4 regions of the Streptomyces liliiviolaceus genome follow, and region 1 is predicted to be linked to each of the others. Evidence: riboswitches for the same ligand, from Rfam matches in the RefSeq annotation. Region 1 holds a riboswitch; each other region holds the start of a gene.
The links. A riboswitch is a leader RNA that binds a small molecule or an ion and turns the genes downstream of it on or off. The one in region 1 is predicted to bind cobalamin.

Region 1 (7,154 bases):
GCTGACGGGATATCACCTGGCCTGGAACCACCCGGTGACCGGCACGAGCGCCTTCTCCTGGGGCGGGATGGACCTCATCACCCAGGAGACCGCCGTCGATCCCCTGCTGCACAACTGCCTGGAACCAAAGCTCGTCGGCAACGCGCGCAAGATCCCCTTCACCCCCGACAGCGGCCCGTACACGCTCGCCGACAAGCTGACCGCGCTGGGTGTCGACACCACGGTCGCCCAGGTCGACGAGATCCTGCGCAGGGCCCGCGACCTCATGAAGCACGAAGCCCGGCTGCTCACGGACGCGGACCTGATGGCCCTCGCACGCGAGGCCGCAGAGGTGGCCGAGGTAGCAGATCCCCCGGCTCGTACGGAGCGATGACGATGCCCTCGAACCCACCCGACCCCGACACCCGTCTCCCCCTCCTCCACCCCGCCGCCCTCTCCCCCGCCCAACGGCTCCTGTACGAGGAGATCACCGGTGGCCCGCGCTCCGACGGCCCTCAGCTGTTCGCCCTCACCGACACAGAGGGACGCCTCAACGGCCCCTTCAACGCGATGCTGTTCAGCCCACGGCTGGGCCGCGACCTCCAGGAGCTGGGCGCGGCGATCCGTTATCGGACCGATCTGTCGCCCCGGGTGCGGGAGACCGCCGTCCTCGTCGTGGCCGCCGTCTGGGACAGCGACTTCGAGCGGTACGCCCATGAACCGCCGGCCAGGGCCGCCGGGCTCACCGAGGCGCAGGTGCGCGCCCTGCGCGAAGGAGCCGATCCGGGCTTCACCGACCCGCACGAGCGCGCCGCGTGGTCGGCCACCCGCGCCCTCGCCACCCCCTCGGACCCGCTCGACGACGACTGGTACGCGGCCGCCCGCGCCGCCCTGGGCGAGGCCGCTCTCTTCGAACTCTCCACACTGGTCGGCTACTACGCCACGCTCGCCCTCCAACTGCGCCTGTTCCGCGTACCCGTGAGGGAGTCCGGCCCGTGAAGGAGTCCCGTCCGTGAACAAGGTGCACCTGACCGCCGTCGAGGCGGTCCATGACATCGCCGACGGATCGTCGCTGGCCGTCGGCGGGTTCGGGCTGAGCGGTGTGCCGAACGTCGTGATCGACGCGCTGCACGCCCGCGGCAGCACCGGACTGTCCGTCGTGTCCAACAACTGCGGTGTGGACGGCGCGGGCCTCGGCATCCTGCTCGCCTCCGGCCGGATCGCCCGGGTGACCGGCTCGTACGTGGGCGAGAACAAGGAGTTCGCCCGGCAGTACCTCTCCGGCGAGCTGGAGGTCGAACTGGTCCCCCAGGGCACGCTCGCGGAACGGCTGCGCGCCGGGGGTGCCGGAGTTCCGGCGTTCTACACCCCCGCCGGCGTCGGCACCCAGGTCGCCGACGGCGGACTGCCGTGGCGGTACGCGAGCGACGGTTCGGTGGCGGTCGCCTCGCCGGTGAAGGAGACCCGGACGTTCGCCGGCCGGTCGCACGTCCTCGAACACGGCATCACCACCGACTTCGCCCTCGTACGCGCCTGGCGCGGGGACCCCCACGGCAACCTGGTCTTCCGCAGGGCCGCCGCCAACTTCAACCCCCTTGCCGCCATGGCCGGCCGCGTCACGATCGCGGAGGTCGAGGAACTGGTCGAGCCGGGAGACATCGCTGCCGACGAGGTGCACCTGCCCGGCGTGTTCGTCCAGCGGGTCGTGCCCCTGACCCCGGAACAGGCCACCGCCAAAAGGATCGAGAAGAGGACGGTACGCGGCTGATGGCCTGGACCCGTACACAGATGGCGGCCCGCGCCGCCAGGGAACTGACCGACGGCTCGTACGTCAATCTGGGCATAGGGCTGCCCACGACGATCCCGGACCATCTGTCCTCGGACGTGCGGGTGACCCTGCACTCGGAGAACGGCATCCTCGGCACCGGTCCGTACCCCTTGGAGGGTGAGGTGGACCCGGACCTGATCAACGCCGGCAAGGAGACCGTGACCGTGCTGCCCGGAGCCTCCTTCTTCGACTCGGCGCTGTCCTTCGGCATGATCCGCGGCGGTCACATCGACACCGCCGTCCTCGGTGCCATGCAGGTCTCCTCGACGGGCGACCTGGCCAACTGGAGCGTCCCAGGAAAGATGATCAAGGGGATGGGGGGTGCGATGGACCTGGTCCACGGAGCCCGCCGGGTGATCGTGCTGATGGAGCACACCGCCAAGGACGGGACGCCGAAGCTCGTCGACACCTGCACGCTGCCGCTCACCGGCCGCGCCTGCGTCCATCGCGTCATCACCGATCTGGGTGTCTTCGACATCGCGGCGGACGGGCTGAGCACCGTGGAGAGGGCGCCCGGCGTGACGGCGGGAGAGGTGGCGGCGCGGACGGGGGCGCCGATGAGGCGCTGACCGGACGCATCAACCGACTACATAAAGCGCACGCAATGATCGCACGCAGCCGGGCGGTAGCATCCGCCAGCATGGACATGCTGAGCAATCCGACGCGGGAAGCGGGCACATGACCCACCGCATCACTTTCGTCTCGCCCGCGACGAGTTCGGCACTGCGTGAGGCACGCTTCGACGACGGGGGTTCGATCGACGCCGACGGGGAGGCGCGCGCCCGTGCCGCGGCCGGCTCCCTGCCGTCGGCCGCGCGCGTCGTGGTCTCTCCCTCGGTGCGTTGCCGTGAGACGGCCGCCGCACTCGGCCTGGGCACGGCGAAAACGGCGGAACTGGCGGAGTCGGCGGAGTTGGCGGGACTGGACGTGGGGCGCTGGCGCGGCCGTACGCTCGCCGAGGTCGGCGCGGCCGAACCGGAGGCCGTGGCCGGTTGGCTCGCCGATCCGGCCTCCGCACCGCACGGCGGGGAGTCCGTGGCGGACTTCTGCGGCCGGGTGGCGCGCTGGCTGGAGTCCTCTCCCGACACGGACGGCCGTACGCTCGCCGTCGTCGAACCGGAAGTCGTACGGGCCGCGGTGACGCACGTGCTGGCGGCGCCCGCCGCGGCCTTCTGGCGGATCGATGTACCGCCGCTGACGTCCACCACGATCAGTGGACGCGGCGGCCGGTGGAACCTGCGGCTCGGGCAGCCGCTGGAGGCCGCCGGAGCGGGCGCGGACCGGTGAGTCCGCGCGGCCGCCGGTCAGTGCGGGGCGGGTGCCGCCGCACTCGCCGCCGATGCCGTGGCGGGTTTCGGGTGGAGCAGCCGTTCGGCCAGTTCGCCGAAGACGAGCCCGAAGCCTGACCAGAGCGTGATCTGCAGGGCGAGGGCGGAGAGCCTGAACCGCCAGAGCAGGGCGGCCGGGAAGTCGCCGGGGACCTCGTTGACGGTGGGCAGGAACGCGTACGCCAGTCCGATCAGGACGACGAAGCCGAGAACGGCGACGACGGTGGCGTACCAGGTGCCCAGTTTCGGTGCGAGCCGCTTGCCGACGATCACCGCGGCGACCGCGAGGAGCACGGCCAGCACCATCATGAGGAGGTACAGGGTGGTCCGTTTGCCGATGGTGTCGGGGTCGCCGACCGCGGGCGGGTTGGCCGGGTACTTCAGGAACGGCACGACGTAGACGGCGAGCAGCGCTGCGCCCGAGAGCAGCAGTGCCGTGGCACGGGCGCCGAAATTGCCGACGCGGCCGAGGGCGAAGCAGTAGGCGAGGGCGGTGATGCCGCCGAAGGCCACCCCGTAGATCAGTACGCCGGTGGCGAGGCCGGCGGTCGACTGCAGGCTGCGGGAGACGAGTTCGACCTCGTGCCCGTGCTCGTGCGCGGCGGCGTGGGACTCCTCGAAGCCGATGGCGCTGTCGACGTTCGGCTCGCCGAGGAAGTAGGCGACGATCAGGGCGAGCACGCCGGCGGCCAGACCGGCGAGCATGCCCCGCACGAGCAGGTTTCTTACCGTTGCGGAGTTCATGGGTGTGCGGGGCCCCTCGTCAGTGGCAGGGGAAGCCGAGCAGGTGACGTGCGTCGTGCACCCATTCATGGACGTTCTCGCCGGAGACGACGGAGGTGGCGCCCTGCTCGGCGCCGACGAAGTACAGCAGGACCAGCATCAGGACGCCGATGAAGACCGCCCAGGGAGCGATGTCCTTCAGCGGCAGTTTGGCGGGCACGACGGGGGTGGTGCTCGGCGGGGCGACATGCTGCGCCATGACGGGGCCTCCTCTGGGAACTCGCGTCCCATCTCGGTGGTGCACAGGACGACGGCCCCGGGTCTGACTCACGGTGCGCTCCCCTCAGGGGAGTCACACCGTTCACAGTGGCGCGACCGTGCCGGTTTCCCACCGGCTTCCGTGCTGCCGTCGTCGGTATCGAAGTGACGCTACCGCTCGACGGGTGCATGCCCAAGACCAGGAGCCGACAAGAACCTGCTCACACCGAACGTTTACCTGTCAGCGCCCCAGCTCCAACTCCGGCCCGTGCTTCCCCAGCGGCTCGAAGAAGCGTGCCACGTCGGTGGTGGTGACCTCGGCGAGGGTGGGGGGTGACCAGCGTGGGTTGCGGTCCTTGTCGATGACCTGGGCGCGGATGCCCTCTACCAGGTCGGGCGTGGTCAGGGCCGCGCAGGAGACGCGGTACTCCTGCTCCAGCACGCGCTCCAGGGAATCCAGACGCCCGGCGCGGCGCACAGCCGCCAGGGTGACCTTCAGTGCGGTGGGCGACTTGGCGAGCAGGGTCTGCGCGGTCTCCTTCGCCGCCGGATCGCCGTGGTCGAGCAGCCGTTGGACGATCTCCTCTACCGTGTCGGCGGCGAAGCAGGAGTCGGTCCACTCCCGCTGCCCGGCCAACTCCCCTTCCGGCGCGGGCCGCGCATGCCGGTCCAGCGCTTCCCTCACGGGCAGTTCCGCGAGGTCGGCGGTGAAGCGCGGAAGGGCGCCGGACGGTACGCAGTGGTCGGCGAGTCCGCACAGCAGGGCGTCCCCGGCGCCGATCGCAGCGCCCGTCAGCGCGAGCCGGGTGCCCAGTTCGCCCGGGGCGCGGGAGAGCAGGTAGGTGCCGCCGACGTCGGGCACGAAGCCGATGCCGGTCTCCGGCATGGCGATCCTCGACCGTTCGGTGACGACCCGGACGCTGCCGTGCGCGGAGATGCCGACGCCCCCGCCCATGACGATGCCGTCCATGACGGCGACGTACGGCTTGGACCAGCGGGCGACACGGGCGTTGAGGCGGTACTCGTCGCGCCAGAACGCGGCCGCGGCGCTGCCGTCCCCGTCGCGGGCGTCGTCGTGGACGGCACGGATGTCGCCGCCCGCGCACAGGCCGCGCTCCCCCGCTCCGGTGAGGACGACCGTCTCCACCGCGGAGTCGTGCTCCCACGCGGTCAGCGCCTCGTCGACGCGCCGCACCATGGCGTGGTCGAGGGCGTTGATGGCTCTCGGGCGGTTGAGGGTGATGTGGGCGGCCCGGCCGGCCGTGTGCAGCAGGACGGACTCTTCGCTGCCGGTCATCCGCATACCTCCGTCAGACCGCGGGCCACGATGACACGCATGGGTTCGTTGGTTCCTTTCGGGACGCGATGGTGCGATGGACGCTCACGTCACGGGCGATCTTCTCAATACCGTGTCCGGCCGGGCGGTCCGGGGCAGCGCGACGGCCCCGGGACTCGTGGAGGAGTCCCGGGGCCGTCGCGTGATGCGGTACGGGTCCGGCTCAGATCTGCGGGCCGCCCGTGCCGTAGTACGTGCCCAGTTCGTCGCGGTAGCCCTGGTCGCCCAGGTGCTTGTCGCGGTCGAACTCCGGAGCGTCCTTGATCTGCTGCTTGGTGCGGTCGACGATGATCCTCTGCTCGCCCTGGTCGATGCTGACGACCGTGCTGGCGGGAAGCAGGACCTCCTTGCCGAAGATCCACACACCGGTGTCGACCACCAGGTAGGCGTCACCGACGTCGTCGGAGTGCTTGTCGACCTTGCCGATACTGCCGTCCGTGGCCTCGACCTTGTAACCCGTCAGGTCCACACCCGCCAGACGACCCGCGGTCGACTTGTAACCCCACACATTTTCAGTCACGCGAAAACAACTCCTCCGGTAAACAGAGTAAAGCGGACAGCGGGATAACCCACCGGCCCTCTCTTTTTCCGTACGTCGTGCACGGCGATTTCCGTAACCGCCGTCTTCGCGGCGGGTGCCCCTTGTCCGGGACTTCACGCACCCGATGCGGGCCGGGATTCTCTCCGATCTTCCGGAGAGGCACGCGCTGTCCCCGTATCGGGAACCCAGTGCCGCCACACACCGTCCGAGCTGGGCCGATGCGGTGGGCTACCAGCGGTACCAGCGGCCGCTCCCACCCTTCGGGCGGGCGACGAAGCCGATCAGCCACAGGACCAGGACGACGATCGCGACCCACCACAGAATTTTCAGCGCGAAACCCGCGCCGAACAGGATCAGGGCCAGCAGAAGAACAAGAAGCAGGGGAATCATATTGGTTAACCTCCGGAGCACCGAGTGCCCAGGTGATCTCTATCCACGCACACGAATTCACGGGTCGCGCACATTCCACCGCAGACACACGACCGGGCTTCCGCCTCCGAGGCGGCGCTCAGTCGTGGGCGCCGACCAGGCCCACCCGGTGGGCCAGTACGACCGCCTGGACCCGGTCCCGCAGGTCGAGCTTGGTCAGGATGCGGGACACGTACGTCTTGACGGTCTCGCGGCTGATGACCATCCGGTCGGCGATCTCGGTGTTGGACAGGCCCTCGGCGATCAGCTTCAGCACCTCCGTCTCGCGCGGCGCCAGAGCGGCCAACGCCGGTGCGGCGGGGTCCCGTTGGGGTCGGCGGAGCCGGTCGGCGAACTTGCCGACGAGTTGCCGGGTGACGGCGGGCGCCAGCAGCGACTCTCCCGCGTCGACCGTCCGGATGCCGTGCACCAGATCGCGCGGGGGCGAGTCCTTGAGCAGGAAGCCGCTCGCTCCGGCCCGCAGTGCCTCGTACACGTACTCGTCGAGGTTGAAGGTGGTGACGACCAGGACCCGCATCGGATCGACGACGCCGGGGCCGGCGAGCAGCCGGGTCGCCTCGATGCCGTCGAGCAGGGGCATGCGGATGTCCATCACCACCACGTCCGGACGCAGTCGTCGTGCGCTCTCCACCGCCGTGCGCCCGTCCCCGGCCTCTCCCACGACCTCGATGTCCGGCTGTGCGGTGAAGATGGTGACGTAGCCGGTGCGTACGAGTTCCTGGTCGTCGCAGA
Region 2 (7,154 bases), 2.9 Mb from region 1:
GGTGGCCTCCAGCAACTCCTGCGCCAGCAGTACCCGTTGACGCAGGAGCCAGCGGTACGGGGTGGTCCCCGTCTCCTGCTGGAAGCGCCGGGCGAAGGTGCGCGGCGACATGTGCGCGCGGGCGGCGAGCTGTTCGACGGTCACCTCCTCGTCGAGGTGGCGCTCCATCCAGGCGAGCGTCTCACCGACCGTGTCGCACTGCGAGCGCGGCAGCGGCCGCTCGATGTACTGGGCCTGGCCGCCGTCGCGGTGCGGCGGCACCACCATGCGCCGCGCGATGCTGTTGGCGATCTCCGGGCCCTGCTCCTTGCGGACGATGTGCAGACAGGCGTCGATGCCGGAGGCGGTGCCGGCCGAAGTGATCACCGGGTCCTCGTCCACGTACAGCACGTCCGGTTCGACCTTCGCGAGGGGATGGCGGGCGGCCAGCTTGTCGGCGTGCCGCCAGTGGACCGCGCAGCGGCGCCCGTCGAGCAGTCCGGCCGCGCCGAGCACGAAGACCCCGGAGCAGACGCTCAGCACCTTGGCGCCGCGGTCGGCGGCCCGGACCAGGGCGTCGAGCAGCGCGGGCGGGTAGGTGCGCCCGATGTAGTGGCTCCCGGCGGGTACGACGATGAGGTCGGCCTCCTCCAGCCGGTCGAGCCCGTACGGGGTGGAGAGGGTGAGCCCCGGGACGTGGGTGGCGAGGTCCGGCCCCTCGGCCGAGGCGACCGCGAAGTCGTACACCGGAAGTCCCTCGTCGCTGCGGTCGAGACCGAACACCTCGCACACGACGCCGAGTTCGAAAGGATGCGCGCCGTCGAGCAGGACGGCGGCCACGTTGGTCAGCATGCTGCCAGTGTGCACCCGCTCTGGCAGGAAATCGAGGGTGTGCGGCAGTCCTGCCACTCACGGTAAGGAGTATCCGGCGCGACAGTGGTGTCCATGACTACGACACAGCTGGAAGGCCTGATCGGAATGCTCTTCGTCCTCGGAATCCTCGTCCTGCTCGTCCTCCCCGCGGTGTTCGGCATCGTGCGCGACCGACGCGTCGACCGTCAGCTCAGGGAGGCCGAACAGGGCCCCGCGAAGGAGCGGGGCCCCGCCGAGGGCCAAGGCCCTGTCAGGGATCAGAAGTCCTCGTCGAGGTCGACCGTCCCCTCCACCGCCACCTGGTACGCCGAGGGCCGGCGCTCGAAGAAGTTGGTCAGCTCCTGAACCCCCTGCAGCTCCATGAAGGAGAACGGGTTCTCGGAGCCGTACACCGGGGCGAGACCAAGGCGCTGCAGCCGCTGGTCGGCGACGCACTCCAGGTACTGCCGCATCGACTCGGTGTTCATGCCCGGCAGGCCCTCACCGCACAGGTCGCGCCCGAACTGCAGCTCGGCCTCGACGGCCTCGCGCATCATGTCGGTCACCTGCTGCCGGAGCTCCTCGTCGAAGAGCTCCGGCTCCTCCTTGCGGACCGTGTCCACGACCTCGAAGGCGAAGCTCATGTGCATCGTCTCGTCGCGGAACACCCAGTTGGTGCCGGTCGCCAGGCCGTGCAGCAGGCCCCGGCTGCGGAACCAGTAGACGTACGCGAAGGCCCCGTAGAAGAACAGGCCCTCGATGCACGCGGCGAAGCAGATGAGGTTCAGCAGGAAGCGGCGGCGGTCGGCCTTCGTCTCCAGCCGGTCCAGCTTCTCCACCGAGTCCATCCACTTGAAGCAGAACTCGGCCTTCTCGCGGATGGACGGGATGTTCTCGACGGCGTCGAAGGCCGCCGCCCGGTCCTCCGGGTCGGGGAGGTAGGTGTCCAGGAGCGTCAGATAGAACTGGACGTGCACGGCCTCCTCGAAGAGCTGACGGCTCAGATACAGCCGCGCCTCGGGGGAGTTGATGTGCTTGTACAGCGTCAGGACCAGGTTGTTCGCCACGATCGAGTCGCCCGTCGCGAAGAACGCGACCAGCCGGCCGATCATGTGCTGCTCACCCGGTGACAGCTTCGCCAGGTCGGAGACGTCCGAGTGGAGGTCGACCTCCTCGACGGTCCAGGTGTTCTTGATCGCGTCCCGGTAGCGCTCGTAGAAGTCCGGGTAGCGCATGGGGCGCAGGGTGAGCTCGAAGCCCGGGTCGAGCAGGTTCTTCTCACCCTTGGCTGTGGTCGCGGTGGTCATTACTGGCAGGCCTCGCAGGACTCGGGGTTCTCAAGGGAGCAGGCGACCGCGTCGGGGTCGGCGGCCTGCTGGACGGGGATGGTCTTCTCGGGCCGCGCCTCGGTCACGCTCTGCGCCTGGGCGGCGCGGGCGATACGGGTCGCCGGGCGCGAGCGCAGGTAGTACGTCGTCTTCAGCCCCGACTTCCAGGCGTACGCGTACATCGAGGAGAGCTTGCCGATGGTCGGTGTCTCCAGGAACAGGTTCAGCGACTGGGCCTGGTCCAGGAACGGGGTTCGGGCGGCGGCCATGTCGATCAGACCGCGCTGCGGGATCTCCCACGCCGTGCGGTACAGCTCGCGCACGTCCGCGGGGACCCAGGTGAAGCCCTGCACCGAGCCGTTGGACTCGCGCAGTGCCTCCCGGGTCTGCGCGTCCCACACGCCGAGCTTCTTCAGCTCGGCCACCAGGTAGGAGTTGACCTGGAGGAACTCGCCGGACAGCGTCTCGCGCTTGAACAGGTTGGAGACCTGCGGCTCGATGCACTCGTACACGCCCGCGATGGACGCGATGGTGGCGGTCGGCGCGATCGCCAGCAGCAGCGAGTTGCGCATGCCCACCGCGGCGATCCGCTCCCGCAGCGCCGCCCAGCGCTCCGGCCAGTTCAGCTCGACGTCGTAGTGGTCGGGGTGCAGCACACCCTGCGCCGTACGGGTCTTCTCCCAGGCGGGCAGCGGGCCGTTGCGCTCGGCGAGGTCGGCGGACGCCTCGTACGAGGCGAGCATGATCCGCTCGGCGATGCGGGTGGAGAGGGCGCGCGCCTGCGGCGAGTCGAACGGCAGCCGCAGCTTGAAGAAGACGTCCTGCAGCCCCATCGCGCCGAGGCCCACCGGACGCCACTTGGCGTTGGAGCGGCCCGCCTGCTCGGTCGGGTAGAAGTTGATGTCGACGACCCGGTCGAGGAAGGTGACCGCGGTCCTCACGGTCGCGTCGAGCCGCTCCCAGTCGATGTCGCCGGCGTCCGCGTCCACGAAGGCGCCGAGGTTGACCGAGCCGAGGTTGCAGACCGCGGTCTCCCCGTCGTCCGTGACCTCCAGGATCTCGGTGCACAGGTTCGAGGAGTGGACCGTGTGGCCGGGCAGCGCCGTCTGGTTGGCGGTGCGGTTGGCGGCGTCCTTGAAGGTCATCCAGCCGTTGCCGGTCTGCGCGAGGGTACGCATCATGCGGCCGTACAGATCACGGGCGGGGATGGTCTTCCTGGCCAGCCCCCGCTCCTCGGCCCCCCGGTAGGCGGCGTCGAACGCGTCGCCCCACAGGTCGACCAGCTCGGGCACGTCCGAGGGGGAGAACAGCGACCAGTCGCGGTTCTCGTTCACCCGGCGCATGAACTCGTCGGGGATCCAGTGCGCGAGGTTCAGGTTGTGCGTACGCCGGGCGTCCTCACCGGTGTTGTCGCGCAGCTCCAGGAACTCCTCGATGTCGGAGTGCCAGGTCTCCAGGTAGACCGCGGCGGCGCCCTTGCGCCGGCCGCCCTGGTTCACCGCGGCGACCGAGGCGTCGAGGGTCTTCAGAAACGGCACGATCCCGTTCGAGTGCCCGTTCGTGCCGCGGATCAGCGACCCGCGCGAACGGATCCGGGAGTACGAGAGCCCGATGCCGCCCGCGTGCTTCGAGAGGCGGGCCACCTGGTGGTAGCGGTCGTAGAGGGAGTCCAGCTCGTCCAGCGGGGAGTCGAGGAGGTAGCAGGACGACATCTGCGGGTGGCGCGTACCGGAGTTGAAGAGCGTGGGGGAGGAGGGCAGGTAGTCGAGGCGGCTCATCAGCCGGTACAGCGAGGCCACCTCGTCGAGGGACCTGGTCGTGTCGTCCTCGGCGAGACCGCTCGCCACCCGCAGCATGAAGTGCTGGGGCGTCTCGATGACGGATCGGGTGATCGGGTGCCGCAGCAGGTACCGGCTGTGCAGCGTGCGCAGCCCGAAGTAGCCGAAGCGGTCGTCGCCCGCAAGGTCGATCAGCGTGTCGAGCCGGGCCGCGTGGAGGCGGACGAACTCGGCCGTGCGGTCGGCGATCAGGCCCTCGCGGTGGCCGACGGCGACCGACTCCGAGAAGGAGCGCACGCCCTGCGAGGCGGCCTCCGCGGCGATGGTGACGGTCAGCAGACGGGCGGCCAGCTTCGAGTAGACCGGGTCCTCGGAGATGAGACCGGCGGCCGACTCCGTGGCCAGCTCGCGCAGCTCCGCGATGTCCGCGGCGGCGGACCGGCCGCGCAGCGCGGCGGCGGCGACCCGGCCGGGGTCGGCGCCGGGGAGGTCGGCGGTGAAGTCGGTCAGGATCCGCAGCAACGCGGTTCCCGGTCCGTCGGCCTCGGCCCTGTCCTGCTGGTCCCGGGTCGCTGTCGCGGAGACCGGATCGGCTGGCGCGATGGTCACGTGGGGCTCTCCCTCGCTCGGCACGGGGGCCTCGGGGGAGAGGGGTTCGGGGCACACGGGGGTACGCGCTCTGGGCAGCGGTACGCCGCGTCCACCGGCCCACTCCACGAGGCCCGGACGTCATGCACCCGGGCCGGACGGCCTGGGCGCGCTGTCGGCAGGTCCTCGGACTGACTCCCGTACGCGGCACGCGGGCATGCGGACATCCGGTGTCGGACATCTGGGCATGCGGGCATATCACATACAAGTACACCGTTGCGGGACAGTTCCGGATTCGCACCGGATTCCCCTGCGACGACAGCGAGCACGAGCATACATCTTGTGCCGGGCTCCGGAAGCACCCCCACATGTTGTGTCGTGTCGGCTCCGGACGGTGCAGCGGGAGGTGTCAGAGCGTCAACTCGTAGGTGAGGAGCACGACGTCGTCCAGCTCCGGCAAGGGGTTCCAGTCACGGACGGGGGTACGGGTGAAGCCGAGGCGCTCGTACACGCGGTGGGCGCTGCGCATGGTGCGCTGGGTGGACAGCACGACGGCTCCGCAGCCCGCCGTGGCCCGGGCGCGGTCGACACAGGCGCGCACCAGCAGGGTCCCCACGCCCCGGCCGCGGGCCTCCTTCGCGACCGCCAGCATCCGCAGCTCGGCCTCGCCCGCCCGCGCGATGTCGGCCATGGGCCCGCCGGACGGCACGAAGGTCACTCCGCCGAGAAGCCGGCTCCGGGGCGGGCCGCCCGAGCCCTCCCCGGCGACGGCTTCGACGGCCACCAGCACATCGGCGGCCGCCGCGCGCTTCGCCACGTCCCGCAGCTCGCCGAGATACGCGTCGCTCTCCCCGAAGTCGAGCAGCCCGTCCCCGAGATAGGCCCGCGCGGTGATCTCGCCCAGTTCCGCGAACTCCCCGGGCTCCGCCCGCCGGATCACGATGGTCATACGGATCCCAGCCCGTCCTCGTCGCCTGGCCCCGGCCCCGTCCCCGTCCCCGGCCACAGGGGCAGGGTCGAGACGAAGTCCTTCGAGAAGTCGCGCGGTCCCGCGCCGAGGGCCACCCGGCCGGTGAGACGCGCCCTCGCGGTCAGCGCGGGCGACTCGGGATAGTAGACCCGCCCGGCGGCCGAGGGGACGAACACGGTCTGGCCACGGGTGAGTTCGGCGGCCGACTCGACGATGACCGCCCCCTCCGCGAGCGTCACGAACGACTCGTCCGCGCACACACCGACGGCGAGCGGATCGTGCAGCGGGCAGGTGCCGTCCCCGCCGCTGCGGCGGTACGCCTCCATGTAGACCCGCAGCAGCCGGGCCGCGAGCGCGGTGCCGGGGCCCGCCGCCTCCAGTGCCGCGAGGTCGGCGGGCGTGAACAGCCAGCGGTGCGAGGCGTCCAGGTCGACCATGGTGAAAGGGATGCCGGAGGACAGGACCAGCTCGGCGGCGTCCGGGTCGGCCCACATGTTGAACTCGGCGACCGGCGTGATGTTCCCCGGCACGCGTGCCGCGCCGCCCATGAACACGAACTTCTTCACGCGCCGCGCGAAGCCGGGGTCCTCCAGGAGCGCGACCGCCACATTGGTGAGGGGGCCCGTCGCGCACACCGTCAGCTCGCCTTCGTACTCCCGGGACAGCCGCAGCAGCGTCCGCGCGGAGGACTCCGCCGGGTGCGCCGCGGTCGAGTCGGGCAGCGTCTCGCCGCCGAGTCCCGCGGGGCCGTGGAAGTCGGCGGCGACGCGGTGGGGGAGGCGGGTCAGGGGGCGGCCCGCGCCGCGGTGGACGGGGACGTCCGCGTCGATGCGCATCGCTCGTGCGAGGGCGCGGGCGTTGCGGTACGTCTGCTCGGCGGGGAGGTTGCCGCCCACGGAGGTGTAGGCCTTCAGGTCCCACAGGCCCGTACCGAGCAGGTACTGGAGGGCTACGGCGTCGTCGATGCCGGGGTCGCTGTCGAGGACGATGGGGGCGCGTGGGGTCACCGGGCCAGGTTATCCGCCCCCGCCGCCCCTACCCGTTCCCGTCCACGCATGGGGGCTGCGCCCCCTCGCCCCCGTTTGTCCTCAAACGCCGGACGGGCTGGAGATTCGCGGACCGTCCGCGAATCTTTCAGCCCGTCCGGCGTTTGAGGACACAGTGACGGGACGGGTAGGGGCGGCGGGGGCGAAAACTCCCCAGTGCCCCCTAGTGCCCGGCCCCCGCCGTCGCCGGCGGCAGGTCCACCTGGACTCCCTTGTCGCCGGCGTCCGCCGTGTAGTCCTCGGCAGAGGTCTCGTCGATCCCGTCCGGCGCCTTGACCGCCCTCAGGACGAACGTCAGCACCACCGTCACCACCACGTTCAGCACGATCGCGGTGAGCCCGATGTACCCGATCTCCCCGATCCCGGGAATCTCCTTCGAGGACCCGCCGAAGTGCTTCTGCGTCGGCGACGCGACCCCGTACGCGGCGACCGTCCCGTACACCATCCCGACCGCCCATCCCGCGAGCAGCGCCCACCGGTGGAACCAGCGCGTGAACAGTCCGCCGACCAGCGCAGGGAAGGTCTGCAGGATCCAGATCCCGCCGAGGAGCTGGAAGTTGATGGCGACCGTCTTGTCCATGGTCAGGACGAAGACCAGCGCACCCACCTTCAC
Region 3 (7,154 bases), 340 kb from region 1:
GCATGCTGACGGCCGTGAGCGCGGGCGCGGGCGTGGGCACGAGCGCGGGCGTGGCCGCGGCTCCCGGCGAGGCTGTGGCCGACGCCGTACCCGCGGCCCGTACGGAACCCACCTCCTACCGGCTCACGCCCCCGCAGGATGCCGTGCCCCGGTCGCCCGGCCCGGCCCCCGTACGACCCGCGCGGCGGGGACGCCGGGCCGCGGTCGCGCTGTCCGCCGTCGGAACGGTGCTGGTGGGTGTGCTGGCCTGGACCCTGCTGCCCGACTCGGAGGGCTCGGGATCGTCGGCCTCGGGCGATTCCACGAACGGAGCGACGGCGGATCCGTCGGCCGACACCTCCTCGACGGGAACGGCCGACAAGAGCCCCACGCCCCGGCGGACGGAACGGAAGACGCCCACGAACCTGCTGACACCGGACGGCATCCGCACCGCGGTCAAGGCCCTGGAGAAGGAGACGGGCCGCGACCGGTACGGCAACCTGACGGTCTACCCCGAATACGTCTCCGCGCAGGTGATGGTCGAGGGCAGCCGGACCGGTTACCAGCAGTACACCTACTACGTGGGCCGGGGCGTCCAGGAGACCCCGATCAAGGCGCAGCTGGCCGGCGGGGCCCAGCCGATGACCCTGGACGGCCTCGCCTGGGACAGGCTCCCCGCGCTGCTCGCCGAGGCGGAGAAGAAGCTGAACGTCGACGACGCGACCACCCGCTACCTCGTGGTCAAGTCACCGAACGACCTGTTCGACCGGGGCGCAGAGATGCTTGTCTACCTCTCCGACGAGTACAACAGGAGCGGCTATCTGCAGGCCGACGCCCGCGGGAAGGTGACCAGGGTGACCCCCGCGGACTGACGGCGGTCAGTTGTCGGCCGGCACCGGGGGAGCGGAACGCCGTGAGGCCATCGCGGCCAGTTCCTCCGCGGTGCGCGGGCCGGTGTCCGGAGAGGTCAACAGGCCCTGCGCGCGCAGCAGTTCGGCCACGGCGATCCCCCAGGGCAGTCGCAGTCCCGCCTGCTCCAGGAGGTCCGTACGGGCCAGGGTCGCGTCCGCGGGGCCGGTGACCGCTCCGGACGGGGTGAGCAGGGCCGCGTCGTCGGCCCAGCGCAGGGCGAGGTCCACGTCGTGCGTCGCCATCACCACGGTCGTGCCGCTCTCACGCAGCCCGTCCAGGGTCGCGATCAGCCGCTCCTGGCCGTCCGGGTCCAGCCCCGCGGTCGGTTCGTCGAGGATCAGGACCCGCGGCCGCATCGCCACGGCGCCCGCGATCGCGGTCCGCTTGCGCTGCCCGTAGGAGAGCAGATGGGTGGGGCGTTCGGCCAGGGCCGAGATGTCCAGCGCGGCGAGCGCCTCGTCCACCCGGGCCCGTACCTCGGTGTCGGGCAGGCCGAGGTTCAGCGGACCGAACGACACGTCCTGGAAGACGGACGCGGCGAACAACTGGTCGTCCGGGTCCTGGACCACCAGCTGGACGGTCGTGCGCAGCAGGGTCAGGCCCTTGCGGTCGTACCGGACCGGCCGGTCCTCCACGGTCAACTGCCCGCTGTGCGGGCGCAGTCCGCCGCTGAGCAGCCGCATCAGGGTGGTCTTGCCACTGCCGTTGCGGCCGAGCAGGGCGAGCGCCCGCCCCGCGCGCACCTCGAAGTCGAGGCCGCTGAGCACGGTCGGGCCGTCCTCGTACGCGTAGGACGCGCCCCGCAGGGCGACCAGCACGGGCTCGCTCATCGCAGCGGCCTTTCCAGTACGAAGGTGAGTGCGGCCACCGCCGCGAGCAGCGCGACACTGGCGAGGGTGAAGCGCGCGGAGATCCGGGCCTCCGGTACCAGGACGCGCAGGGTGCCGTCGTAACCGCGGCCCGCCAGTCCGGCCTGCAGCCGGGTCGCCCGGTCGAAGGCCCGCACGAAGGCGGTGGCGCCGAGCCCGGCCAGCGAACGCCAGGTGGCGGCCCGGGTGGTGTGTCCGAGCCGGGCGGCCTGCGCCTCCCTGATCCGGCGCACCGAGTCGAGCAGCAGGAAGCTCATCCGGTACGTCACCAGGGCCACGTCGACGACCGGTGCGGGCACCCCGGCGTTGACCAGCCGCGGCAGCAGGTCGGACAGGGGAGTGGTGAACGCGAACAGGAGCACGCCGAGGGAGGCGGCCGAGGTACGCAGCAGGAGTTCCCCGGCGCGCACCGGACCGCCCTCGGCCAGCGTCACGAACCCGTCCGGGCCGCCGACCTGGAGCAGCAGCGGCAGCGCACCGGTCACGCAGAAGCCCAGCGGCACCCGGTAGGCGCGCCAGAGCCGTCGGCCGGGTACCGCGGCCGGGCCCAGCAGCACGGTCAGGGCGGTCACCAGGACCAGGGCCGCGCCCGGCCAGGGCGGGAGGGAGATCGCCAGTACGGTCAGGCCGAGACCGAGCACGGCCTTGTCCACGGGATGGCGGCGGCGCCAGCGACTGCTGTGCGCCGCCGCGTCGATCGGCAGCACGAAGGTTCAGGCCCGTTCGGTCGGTCGGTTCTCTCCGGCCGCTGACCCACCGGCACCGACCGGTGCCTCCGCCGCCGGTGCCTGGCCGTCCTCCCGCTGTGCCAGGGCCCGCAGTTCGCCCTGGCGCCTGCCCCGGCGCAGGCCGAAGTAGTAGGCGAGGACGCCCGCGCCGAGGGCGGCCTGGAGGGCGAACAGCGCCGACTCGATCTCGCCGGACGGCGGCTCGTACAGGGGTGAGAACCACGGCTCGTAGTCCGGCTCGATCTCGGTGATAGCGGTCTCCGCCTCCGAGTCGGCGCCGGTGAACGGCTCCTCCTTGTGGTCGCCCATGCCGAAGGCCAGCGGCAGGACGGCGAGCGCGGCCACCACGAACAGCAGCAGGGCGTTGATCTTCGCGTTACGGCTCATCGGGCCACCGTCTCGTTCGTGTCGTTCGTGTCGTTCGTTTTGGGAGTCTCGGGCGTCCCGTTCGTTGCGGACCTGCCGGAAGGGGACCGCCTGCCGGCCAGGAACACACCGAGCCGGGTCAGTTCGCCCTTGCTCGACTGCACCAGCAGCCGCATCACGAGCACCGTGAGCAGGCCCTCGCTCACCGCGAGCGGGACCTGGGTGACGGCGAAGATCGAGCCGAACTTGCCGAGCGCGCCCAGGAACCCACTGCTCGGGTCGGGGAACGCGAGCGCCAGCTGCACGCTGGTGACGCAGTAGGTGGACAGGTCGGCGACGAACGCGGCGAAGAACACCGCGACCATCAGCGGCACGTCGAACCGCCGCAGCAGCCGGTACACCGCGTAGCCGGCCCACGGGCCGACGATCGCCATCGAGAAGACGTTGGCGCCCAGCGTGGTCAGTCCGCCGTGCGCGAGCAGCAGCGCCTGGAAGAGCAGGGTGATGGTGCCCAGGACCGCCATGATCGGCGGCCGGAACAGGATGGCGCCGAGGCCGGTGCCGGTGGGATGCGAACAACTGCCGGTCACCGACGGCAGTTTCAGTGCGGAGAGAACGAAGGTGAAGGCCCCCGACGCGCCGATGAGGAGCGTGCTCTCGGGATGTGCTCTGACCTCACGGGTGAGCGACCGGACTCCGTGGACGACGAACGGCGCCGACGCGACGCCCCAGGCGACCGCGTGCGCCGGAGGAAGGAAACCCTCGGCTATGTGCATGGCTCAGCAGACCCTCTCCAGCACCTCGTGGATGGTTGACGTGCCTTGGCCGGTCTCCTGGCTTACGGGTAACACCACCCGTGCTCCGCCTTCCCGGGTCCGAGGACCCAGTGGCTGCCCGTGAGGGCCGGAGCCGGACTTCCCGATCACAGTGGCGAGGGCCGCACCGGCATCACACCGATTTCCCGAGCACCAAGGCGTCGTGACAGTAGTGCGCGTACAGGGGTGGTGACAAGCGGCCCTCGGGGGGCGTGAGAGTGGTCACGCGGCGCGCGCCGGTTCGTAAGAGATGCTGCGGGGGTGTCGATTCGGCTCACCCCGGTTCGTCGGGGAGGCAAACGGTCTCAGGAACACCGGGAGGAACCATGAAGTACATGCTGCTGGTCTGTGGCGACGACACCGCCGACTCCTCGGGGATGACACCCGTCGAACCATGGGTGGAGGAGCTGAGCGTGCGCCGCGGTGTACGGCTGCACGGCCACCGGCTGCGCTCCCCGGCCGACGCGGTGACCGTGCGCGTGCGCGACGGTGAGGTGCTGCGCACCGACGGGCCGTTCGCGGAGACGAAGGAGCACGTCGCCGGGTACGACATCCTTGAGTGCGCCGGCCTGGAGGAGGCCGTGGAGGCCGCCGCGAAGCATCCGATGGCGACCGTCGGGGCCATGGAGGTGCGCGCGTTCTGGGACGACGAGGACGCCGAGGGGGAGATCCGCCGGCTCGACGCGGAACTGACGGCCGCCGGGCGGCAGCGGGACTTCGACCGGGCGATGGCCTGTTACGCACCGGACGTGGAGGTGTTCCACCCGGTGAGCGGCCTTGAGCAGCGCGGGGTCGAGGCGCTCCGCAAGGCCGAGGAGGTGTGGTTCTCGACGCTGTCCGGGCCGGTGGAGCGCGAGGTGCTCGAATTCCGCGTGCGGGTCGACGAGAGCATCGCCTTCAGCCACGCGCTCGTCCGGATGCGTGCCACACTGGCTGGCGGTCAGGCCCTGGACACCACGGCACGGGTGACCACCGGCTACCGGCTGACGGGCGACCGCTGGCTGATCGTCCATCAGCACACGTCCGTGCCCTTCGACACAGGAGCCCCCGCAGCCGCCGGGGCCTGACGCGACACGGAGGGGGCATCCGGGGCCTCCCGCAGGCCCCCTCCGGCACATCCGTTACGCGGCTGAGCGTGCGCCAAGTCTTGACGTGCTCCTGGCAAGGTGACTCTATGGGAGCGCTCCCACTTTCCCTCGATCCAAGTTTCTTGGCGCTCACTCCCTGGAGTCGCAGTGAGAAGAACAAGAAGCACGACACGGAAGAACCTCGTCAGCGCGTTCCTCGCCGGGCTGGCCGCCCTGCTCGGGCTCGTCGTTCTCGGCGCGCTCGTACCGACCGCCGCACACGCCCAGTTGCCCGGAGACCCGCCCGGCGCGTCCCCGGGCGCCCTCGCGACCGGCCTCCATATCGACGACGGCCGCCTGCTCGAAGGCAACGGCAACGATTTCGTCATGCGCGGCGTCAACCACGCCCACACCTGGTACCCGGGCGAGACGCAGTCACTGGCCGACATAAAGGCGCTCGGAGCCAACTCCGTCCGCGTCGTCCTCTCCGACGGACACCGCTGGAGCAAGAACAGCCCCGAGGACGTGGCCGCCGTCATCGCCCAGTGCAAGGCCAACCGGCTGATCTGCGTACTGGAGGTGCACGACACCACCGGCTACGGCGAGGACGCCGCGGCCGGCACGCTCGACCACGCGGCCGACTACTGGATCGGCCTCAAGAGCGTGCTCACCGGCCAGGAGAACTACGTCATCGTCAACATCGGCAACGAGCCCTGGGGCAACACCAACCCCGCGGGCTGGACCGATCCCACGATCGCCGCCGTGAAGAAGCTGCGCGCCGCCGGGTTCGAGCACACCATCATGGTGGACGCGCCCAACTGGGGCCAGGACTGGCAAGGAGTCATGCGGGCCAACGCCCAGGCCGTCTACGACGCCGACACCACCGGCAACCTCATCTTCTCGATCCACATGTACAGCGTCTTCGACACCGCGGCGGAGATCACCGACTACCTGAACGCGTTCGTCACCGCCGGACTCCCCATCCTCATCGGAGAGTTCGGCGGTCCGGCCGACCAGTACGGCGACCCGGACGAGGACACCATGATGGCCACGGCGCAGCAGTTGCGCCTCGGCTACCTCGCCTGGTCCTGGAGCGGCAACACCGATCCGATCCTGGACCTCACGATCGGCTTCGACCCCGCACAGCTCAGCTCCTGGGGCCAGCGCATCTTCAACGGCGCCAACGGCATCGCCCAGACCTCCAAGGAGGCCACGATCTACGGCGGCGGCACCCCGGGTGACACCCAGGCACCGACCGCGCCGGGCACCCCGGGTGCCTCCGCCGTGGCGGCCACCTCGGTGACCCTCACCTGGACCGCCGCCACCGACAACGTGGGCGTCACCGCCTACGACATCGTGCGGGTCAGCGGAAGCAGCGAGACCACGGTCGCCGCGGCCACCACCAACACCGCCACGGTGACCGGGCTCACCGCCAACACGGCGTACACCTTCGCCGTCTACGCGCGGGACGCGGCGGGGAACCGCTCGCCCCGCTCGGCCACGGTGACCGTCACCACCGCCGACGGCGGCAGCACACCCGGCACGAGCTGCTCCGTCGGCTACCGCGTCAGCAACGAGTGGCCGGGCGGCTTCCAGGGCGAGATCACCATCCGCAACACGGGCACCGCCGCGATCAGCGGCTGGAAGCTGGTCTTCGCCTTCGCCAACGGCCAGACGGTCTCCAACATGTGGGGTGGCACCCCGACCCAGAGCGGCGCGACGGTGAGTGTCGCCAACGCCTCGTACACCGCCACCATCCCCGCGAGCGGCTCGGTCACCGTCGGCTTCACCGCCAACAAGGGCACCACCAACACCGCCCCGAGCGCGTTCACCCTCAACGGCAGCACCTGCGCCACCGTCTGACCAGCAGTCACGGCCCGACGGTCGTCGACCGGCAGCCACTGGCCGGCGGGGTCACCGCGCCCCGTCGGCCGGGCGGGTGCCGAGCCGTGGTCAGGCAGTGGTGGCCGGGGCGGCGGCCTTCTCCGTGGCGGTGTCGGCCGGAGCGGCCTTGGACGTCGTGTAGAAGACGGACGACCCCTGCTTGCTGCGCTGGACCTGGCCCTTGGCGACGAGCCCCTCCACCGTGGTGCGTACGACCTTGGGCTTGATCTCGCGCTCGGGGTGGGCCTCCGCCAGCGCCGTGGCGACCTCGGCGGACGAGCGCGGCTCGGACTGCCGGCCGAGATGTTCACGGATCAGCTCGACGAGCGTGGGCTTCGCGGCACCCGGCTCGGCCGCGGCGGACTTGGCTCCGGTCTTCGAAGCGGTGGCCTTCGAGGCGGTGGACTTCGCAGCCGCGGACTTCGCAGCCGCGGGCTTCGCGGCGGCGGGCTTCGGGGCAGGTGCCTTCGACACGGCCGACTTCGGGGCCGGCTTGGTGGTGGCCTTCGTGGCCGCCGGCTTGGCGGCCGGCTT
Region 4 (7,154 bases), on a different contig from region 1:
GTGAGGATCTTGCGGATCGTTGCCGGGTCGCCGTACACGGGTCGCCTCCTGGGGTGGGGGTGTGTCTGTCCGCGGTCTGTTTACGGTCTGTCTGCGGCGGACAACGTTCGGCGCGGGTCGGGGATTCCCCTCACGGGGGTGGGGCTGCGGGGTTCTGGGTGGGTGCGGCCAGGTGAGGGCCGTTCGCGCAGTTCCCCGCGCCCCTGAAAGCAGGCTGTTCGCCGGGCCCCGGGAGAGACGGCAGCCCCCGCGAGGCTGAGACTAAAGGGCGGTGGTCAGCAGTAGCTCCACGTTGCGGTCCTGGGGAGTGCCCGCCCAGGCCGTGTGGGGGTCGGGCCGTGTGGTCTCCGTCATGTTCGGGGCGTTGTAGGCCAGTTCTCGGTAGAGGGACGCCAGGCCCACCGCCGACAGGTCCGTGAAGTCGGGGGACGTGCGGTGCGGGGCCGCGGATTCGATAAGCGTGGTGAACAGCGACAGCGTGCCGTCCCCGTTGTCGGTCAGTTCGATCAGCCGGGCGTGGTGCGGATAGTCCAGGTGGGACGCCGTGTTGACCTCCCAGAAGGAGCGGGCCGGGGTCGGATGCGGGTGGGGTGTCACGCGGTTGACGTGGCTGTGGCCGTTGATCCACGCCACCACGTTCGGGAACCTGCCGAGCAGCGCCAGTACCTCCGCGCCGTCGTGCCGCCGCTCTTCCGAACGGGCCGCGTCGGGACGGCGGGTCATGCTCGGGCTGTGGTGGTGGCTGAAGACCAGCACATGGGCGTCGTCGGCCCCGGGGTTGCGTACGAGGCGGCCGTCGGCGTCGTACGACCGGGAGCTGTGCGCGGCGAGGGTCCGCTCCAGCCAGCGGAGCTGGTCGGTGTCCAGTGATCCCTCGTAGTGCCCGCTGCGGTACGTCGTGTCGATGCTGACGCCGATGACGTTCTCGGCGATCCGGAAGGAGTAGTACATCCGGTCGCCGTCCAGGCTGTTCTGCGTGTAGCCGTGACCGACCGGCCCCGCCCCCGTCCGCCCGGGTTCGAGGTGCGCGGCCAGATACTCGTGCGGGTTGCACAGCCGGCGCCGCTCGTCGGCCGTCACGGTCCGCGCCGAGCGGGCGTGCCGTCGCAGGATCGCTTCGAGCACCTCGCTCTTCGGGTCGTCGCCGGTCCGCAGCGCCTTCGCGTAGGCGGCCCTGTCCGTGTCGGGGACTGACAGCAGCTTGCGGGAGCCCGTCGCGAAGTCGCCGAGCGCGGGCGACAGGCAGCCGCCGGGCAGATCGTCGTGGTTGCCCACCGTCGAGTACCAGGGGATGCGGAGCCCCGGGCTGGTCACCGGCCTTCGCGCGGCCGTGAGGAAGCCGGGGACGGCGGGCAGTCCGCGCCGCTTGTCCAGGTCGCGCAGGGCCGGTTCCTCCGGATGCCAGTAGAGGGGGAGCCCCGAGTCCTGGACGCCTTCGTACGCCGTCGGGTCGCCGGAGTCGGGGGTGATCCGGCCTCCGCTCATCAGCGTGAGGAACCAGTCGAGTTCGAGCACGGAGTTGTTGTCGACGTTGTCACCGGTGGTCATCACGAACGCGGGCGGCAGACCGGTGTGCGGGCCCTCGCCGAGCGCGTTCACCTGCTCCACGAGCGCGACCGCCCCCGCCACGGTCAGCGCCTCCTGGGCACGCCACGCGGCGGCTCCGCCCGAGCGCAGGAACTCCGTGCGCAGCGGGTTCTGCACATCGGTCAGATGCAGGTCGGTGAACTGGACGAAGCACGCGAGCGGGGTCCGCCGGTCCGGACGGCCGGTGGCGGCGGGCGCGAGTTCCTCCCGTACGACCAGGGGCAGGCCGGGGCCCGGGACCAGTCGGCGGTAGGTGCCGGAGCGCGGGCTTCCGCTCAGCCGGGCGGTCGTCTCCAGCGTGGTGGCCGCGTAAGGCGCCGGCCGCCGGGTGGCGCGGGCCGCCCGCGGGACGACCTGCTCGGCGGCGACGGGTGCGGTGGGGGAGCCGGGGCGCCGCGGCGGGACGAGGGTCGCCGCTCCCGCTGCCGCCGTCGCCCCCGCCGCCAGCGCGAGGGTGCCGGAGACGAGCAGCAAGCGACGGCGGTCGACGGCGGCCGCGGCTTCCCCGGCGGACAGGTGCCCCTCGGCCGTGTCCCCTCCGGCGGTTCCGGTCGTGGGTTGGTCCTGCGGCATGGGTCGGTCCTCCGGTGCCTGCGGGCGACGCGCTGAACGGAACCACTCATTCAGTCCGCGGGGGCAGGGGCGTGGCGCCGCCGTGAACACCGCCGGAACAGGAGAAACGTACGAAACGGGCGACGGAGACCGACATCCCCGCCGCGTCCCCGTAGAGCCCTCACCGAGCCCCCGCCGCCCCCCACCGCACTGCCGCACGGCCGTGAAAGCCGCCGTGATAGCTTGCGAAAGCCAGTCGAACCCATGTACGTGGGTCAGGGAATCCGGTGGAAATCCGGAGCTGACGCGCAGCGGTGAGGGTGACGGGCGGGGCATCGGCCACTGGACCGGATCGACGGTCCGGGAAGGCGCCTCGTCCGGGTGAACCCGAGTCCGAAGACCTGCTGGCGGCCTCCGCGGTCCCGAGACGGCGGGGGAGCACCGTACGACCGGGCTCCGCGTTCGAGCCCTCGACGTCTGAGGAACTTCCGTGCCCATCGCACGCCCCACCCGCCCTGCCGCCCTGCTCGTCTCCGGGGTCATTCTGCTGACCGGCTGCGGCGGCGCCGACTCGTCCGGCTCGACCGGCTCGGCCGGCAAGGACTCCGCGGCAGCCGTCACCCTGGAGAACTGCGGTCACACCGTCCGCGTGGAGTCCCCGCCGCGCAAGGCCGTCTCCCTCAACCAGGGCACCACCGAGATCATGCTCTCGCTGGGCCTCGCCGACCGGATGGCCGGCAGCGCCACCTGGACCGACCCGGTGATGAAGGGCCTGGAGAAGGCCGACGCGCAGGTGAAGCGGATCGCCGACAACAACCCGTCCTTCGAACGGGTCCTGGACGCCGACCCCGACTTCGTCGCCGCCTCGTTCGTGTCCACGCTCGGCAAGGGAGGCGTCGCCACCCGCGAGCAGTTCGAGAAGCTCGGCGTACCCGCGTACGTCTCGCCCTCCGACTGCGCGGGCAAGGACAACACCGGGGACGGCGACGGCGCCCGCAAGAAGCCCCTCGGCATCGACGCGATCTATGGCGAGATACGTGACCTGGCCGCGGTGTTCGGCGTGCAGGGGCGGGGCGACAAGCTGGTCGCCGAGCTCCAGCAGCGTATGAAGAAGGCCACCGCGGGCATCGACGCCTCGGACGTCTCCCTCCTGTACTGGTTCGCCAACTCCGAGTCGCCCTACATGGCGGGCTGCTGCGGCGCCCCCGGCATCATCACCCGGGCGTTCGACGCGAAGAACGTCTTCGACGACACCCACGAGGAATGGCCCCAGATCAACTGGGAGACGGTCGCCGACCGCGACCCCGACGTCCTCGTCATCGGCGATCTGACCCGCAAGTCGCAGACCGCCGAGTCCGCGCAGAAGAAGATCGAGTTCCTGGAGTCCGACCCGGTCACCAAGAACATGACCGCCGTGAAGAAGAAGCGGTACGTCCTGCTCAGCGGGCAGGCCATGAACCCGACCATCCGCACCGTCGAGGGCGTCGAACAAGTGGCCGCCGCCCTGCGGGAGTTCGGGCTCAAGGGGTGACCCGCCGTATCGCACGGCCGGGCGTGGGACTGCTCTGCGCGGCCGGCACCGCACTGCTCGTCGCCTCCGTCGCCGTCGCGATCACCATCGGTCCCGCGGACATCCGCGTCGCCGACGTCTGGTCCGTGGTCGCCTCCCATCTGGGGTGGGGGAGTACGGAACTGAGCCCCATCCGCGACGGGATCGTCTGGCAGCTGCGCCTGCCGCGCACCCTGCTGGCCGCCGTCTGCGGGGCCGGACTCGCCGTGTGCGGCGCGGTCATGCAGTCCTTGCTGCGCAACCCGCTCGCCGACCCCTTCGTCCTCGGGGTGTCCTCCGGTGCCTCGACCGGCGCGGTCGTCGTGGTCGTCCTCGGCGCGGGCGGCGGCCTGGTGTCGGTCTCGGCGGGCGCGTTCCTCGGCGCGCTGCTGTCGTTCGGGCTCGTGCTGCTGCTCAGCCACACCCTCGGCGGGACGACGGACCGGGTGGTGCTCAGCGGTGTCGCCGCGATGCAGCTCTTCTCCGCGCTCACCTCCTTCGTGGTGATGACCGCCGCCGACGCCGAGACCACCCGAGGGGTGCTGTTCTGGCTGCTCGGCTCACTGGGCGGGGTCGGCTGGACGGACGTCTGGGTCTGCCTCGCCGTCCTGGTGGTCGCACTGGCGGTCTGTCTGGCGTACGCGCGCACGCTGGACGCGTTCGCCTTCGGCCAGGACGCCGCCGCGACCCTCGGGGTGTCCGTGGCCCGCACCCGGCTGGTGCTGCTGTGCGTGACCGCGCTGCTGACGGCCGCGCTCGTCAGCTCGGCGGGCGCGATCGGCTTCGTCGGTCTCGTCCTGCCGCACGCCGCCCGCGCGTTGGTGGGTTCCGGCCACGCCCGGCTGCTGCCGGTCGCCGCCCTCGCCGGGGCGGTGTTCCTGGTGTGGGTGGACACCCTGGCCCGTACCGTGCTCGACCCCCAGGAGGTGCCCGTGGGCGTGGTCACCTCACTCATCGGCGTACCGGTGTTCGTGCTGGTGCTGTACCGGACGCGGAGGACACGATGACGACCGAGCACGTCGAGACGACCGAGCATGTCAAGACCGCCGAGACCGCCGAGACCGCCGAGGGTGCTGGCCTCCGGGCCGACCGTGTCACCCGTACCGCCGACGGGCGCGTCATCCTGGACGGCGTCAGCATCAGCCCCGCCCCCGGCACCACCGTCGGCCTCCTCGGCCCCAACGGTTCCGGCAAGTCCACGCTCCTGCGCCTGCTCTCCGGCGTCCTCGCCCCCGCCTCGGGCGTGGTCACCCTCGACGGCCGTCCACTCGGCGAACTGGGCCGCCGCGACATCGCCCGCCGTATCGCCGTGGTCGAGCAACAGGTCGACACGCAGGTCGAGTTGAGCGTCCTGGACGTCGTACGCCTCGGCCGCACCCCGCACCGCCGCGCCTGGACACCCCCGTCACCGGCCGACGAGAAGGCCGTACGCGACGCCCTCGACCGCACCGGCCTCGCCGACCGCGCGCACCAGTCCTGGCACACCCTCTCCGGCGGTGAACGCCAACGCGTGCAGATCGCCCGCGCCCTCGCCCAGGAACCCCGCGAACTCCTCCTGGACGAACCGACCAACCACCTCGACATCCAGCACCAGCTCGACCTGCTGAACCTCGTCACCTCGCTGCCGGTCACCAGCGTCGTCGCCCTGCACGACCTCAACCTCGCGGCGATGTACTGCGACCGGCTCGTCGTCCTGCGCGAGGGACGCGTGGTGGCCGCCGGGACACCGGGCGACGTGCTCACCGAGGACCTCATCGCCGAGGTGTACGGCGTACGGACCGCCGTCACCCGCGACGGCGCCGACGGCGTCGGCGGTCGGCCGCACGTGCGTTTCCTGGGCACCGTGAGCCGTCCCGCACCCCAGGAACTCGCGAACGCGTGTCCGGAATGATGGCGGCATCCCTGCGCGCGGCCCTTCGCACGCCTACGCTCAGCCCGTGCTGCGTATCACCGACGCCCGAACAGGCGACCCCGTCACCGCCACCCCGGCCCGCCGGGGCCTGACCCGCGTCGAGGCGCGCGTGGAGCGCCCCGACGCCACCGGCCTGCGCGTGCTCCTGACCGCCGACGTCCTCGTACGGGCCCTGGAGATCGGCGGGACGCCCGTGTGGACCGTGCTGACCGGTACGGAGGGACGCGCGGACCTCCGCGCCCGGGCCCGGACGCTCGGCATCCGGCCGTTCGAGGACGAACGGGACAGCGGCCCCGGCCCCGGTCTCGGCCTCGGCGAGGCTCAGGTGCTGAGCGTGCGCGCCCGGACCGACGGGCCGCCCGGCAGTGCGAGCACTGCCGACGAGGCGGCGGGCGTGCTGCGCGTCGAGGTCGCCCCGGCCGACATCGGGAGCTCGGTGGCACAGGACGACGAGAGCGCGTCCGCCCTGCGCCTCGCCCTGCTCGCCCGACCCCGGGCCGAGGAGCTGCGGCTCGACGCCGCCGATCTCGCGGACGCCGAGGACCAGTTGAAGCACTGGCGGGGCGCTGTCGCCACCTGGGCCACCCGGCCCTCGGGTCCCATCCCCGACCCCGTGCGGGAACAGCTGCGCGCCGCCTGGGAGGACGACCTCGACGTGCCCGCCGTCCTGGGCGTGCTGCGGAAGGTGGAGACGTCGGGGACCGTTCCGGACGGGGCCCGCTTCGAGACGTACGCCTACGCCGACCGGCTGCTCGGCCTTGAGCTGACCCGGGACATCGGCCGCGGGGCTCCGGCGTGATCGCGCGCGCCGGAGCGGGCCCGCTGCGCCGCCTCGTCGTGCTGCGGCACGCCAAGTCCGCCTGGCCGGACGACGTTCCCGACCACGAGCGGCCGCTCGCGTCGCGCGGGCGCCGGGACGCTCCGGCCGCCGGACGCGTCCTCGCCGACGCCGACTGCCTGCCGGACCTCGCGCTCTGCTCCACCGCCGTCCGCGCCCGGGAGACCTGGGAGCTGGCTGCCGCCGAGTGGGGCACGCCGCCGCCGGTGCGCCATGACGGGCGGCTGTACGCGGCGGAGGTGGCCGACCTGCTCGAAGCGGTGCGTGAGGCTCCGGCGGAGGCCGAGACGCTGCTGCTGATCGGGCACAACCCCGGGCTGGAGGAACTGGTCCTCACGCTGGCGGGTGACAGCCTCGACGACGCGCTGGACGACGTCCGTATGAAGTTCCCCACCTCGGCGATCGCGATCCTCGCCTGGCACGGCCTCGGCTGGGAGTCCCTGGGGCCCGGTGCGGCGCTGCTCACGGATGTGATCGTGGCGCGGGGGAAGAAGTCGCGTGGGGAGAAGGGGCATCACGGGCGGGGGCGATAGCCGGGCGGTGCGCGCGCCCCTGCGGGGGTGCGTTCCTGGGTGCAGCGTCGTTGTGGCGGGCGTACACGATTGCGCAGTTCCCCGCGCCCCTGGGGGGGGCGTCGTTGGGTGCGGCGTCGTTTTGGCGGATGTACGTGATTGCGCAGTTCCCCGCGCCCCTTTAGGGGGCGTCCGTCGGTGGTC

Region 2: linked by a shared signal. The riboswitch ahead of J8N05_RS35675 (ribonucleoside-diphosphate reductase subunit alpha) and the one ahead of J8N05_RS24070 (CbtB domain-containing protein) in region 1 are both predicted to bind cobalamin.
Region 3: linked by a shared signal. The riboswitch ahead of J8N05_RS25575 (energy-coupling factor ABC transporter permease) and the one ahead of J8N05_RS24070 (CbtB domain-containing protein) in region 1 are both predicted to bind cobalamin.
Region 4: linked by a shared signal. The riboswitch ahead of J8N05_RS38490 (ABC transporter substrate-binding protein) and the one ahead of J8N05_RS24070 (CbtB domain-containing protein) in region 1 are both predicted to bind cobalamin.

The regions. Positions count from the first base shown of each region.
Region 1 covers NZ_JAGPYQ010000001.1:5,527,526-5,534,679, forward strand. The annotation lists gene J8N05_RS24040 (hypothetical protein) at 1-373, shown strand, start outside; gene J8N05_RS24045 (carboxymuconolactone decarboxylase family protein) at 376-978, shown strand; gene J8N05_RS24050 (CoA transferase subunit A) at 992-1,747, shown strand; gene J8N05_RS24055 (CoA transferase subunit B) at 1,747-2,376, shown strand; gene J8N05_RS24060 (histidine phosphatase family protein) at 2,486-3,094, shown strand; gene J8N05_RS24065 (CbtA family protein) at 3,112-3,879, opposite strand; gene J8N05_RS24070 (CbtB domain-containing protein) at 3,899-4,117, opposite strand; cobalamin riboswitch at 4,154-4,284, opposite strand; gene J8N05_RS24075 (enoyl-CoA hydratase/isomerase family protein) at 4,358-5,413, opposite strand; gene J8N05_RS24080 (PRC-barrel domain-containing protein) at 5,616-5,972, opposite strand; gene J8N05_RS24085 (hydrophobic protein) at 6,222-6,383, opposite strand; gene J8N05_RS24090 (response regulator) at 6,502-7,154, opposite strand, start outside.
Region 2 covers NZ_JAGPYQ010000001.1:8,409,378-8,416,531, reverse strand. The annotation lists gene J8N05_RS35690 (helix-turn-helix domain-containing protein) at 1-831, opposite strand, end outside; gene J8N05_RS35685 (hypothetical protein) at 925-1,197, shown strand; gene J8N05_RS35680 (ribonucleotide-diphosphate reductase subunit beta) at 1,110-2,138, opposite strand; gene J8N05_RS35675 (ribonucleoside-diphosphate reductase subunit alpha) at 2,138-4,546, opposite strand; cobalamin riboswitch at 4,686-4,860, opposite strand; gene J8N05_RS35670 (GNAT family N-acetyltransferase) at 4,935-5,474, opposite strand; gene J8N05_RS35665 (nucleoside hydrolase) at 5,471-6,502, opposite strand; gene mctP (monocarboxylate uptake permease MctP) at 6,705-7,154, opposite strand, start outside.
Region 3 covers NZ_JAGPYQ010000001.1:5,864,536-5,871,689, reverse strand. The annotation lists gene J8N05_RS25595 (serine/threonine-protein kinase) at 1-851, shown strand, start outside; gene J8N05_RS25590 (energy-coupling factor ABC transporter ATP-binding protein) at 858-1,721, opposite strand; gene cbiQ (cobalt ECF transporter T component CbiQ) at 1,718-2,467, opposite strand; gene J8N05_RS25580 (energy-coupling factor ABC transporter substrate-binding protein) at 2,474-2,875, opposite strand; gene J8N05_RS25575 (energy-coupling factor ABC transporter permease) at 2,872-3,630, opposite strand; cobalamin riboswitch at 3,661-3,842, opposite strand; gene J8N05_RS25570 (nuclear transport factor 2 family protein) at 3,996-4,736, shown strand; gene J8N05_RS25565 (cellulase family glycosylhydrolase) at 4,905-6,599, shown strand; gene J8N05_RS25560 (hypothetical protein) at 6,690-7,154, opposite strand, start outside.
Region 4 covers NZ_JAGPYQ010000002.1:710,506-717,659, reverse strand. The annotation lists gene J8N05_RS38500 (CoA-binding protein) at 1-38, opposite strand, end outside; gene J8N05_RS38495 (TIGR03767 family metallophosphoesterase) at 262-2,160, opposite strand; cobalamin riboswitch at 2,376-2,562, shown strand; gene J8N05_RS38490 (ABC transporter substrate-binding protein) at 2,630-3,670, shown strand; gene J8N05_RS38485 (FecCD family ABC transporter permease) at 3,667-4,695, shown strand; gene J8N05_RS38480 (ABC transporter ATP-binding protein) at 4,692-5,579, shown strand; gene J8N05_RS38475 (hypothetical protein) at 5,626-6,399, shown strand; gene J8N05_RS38470 (SixA phosphatase family protein) at 6,396-6,971, shown strand.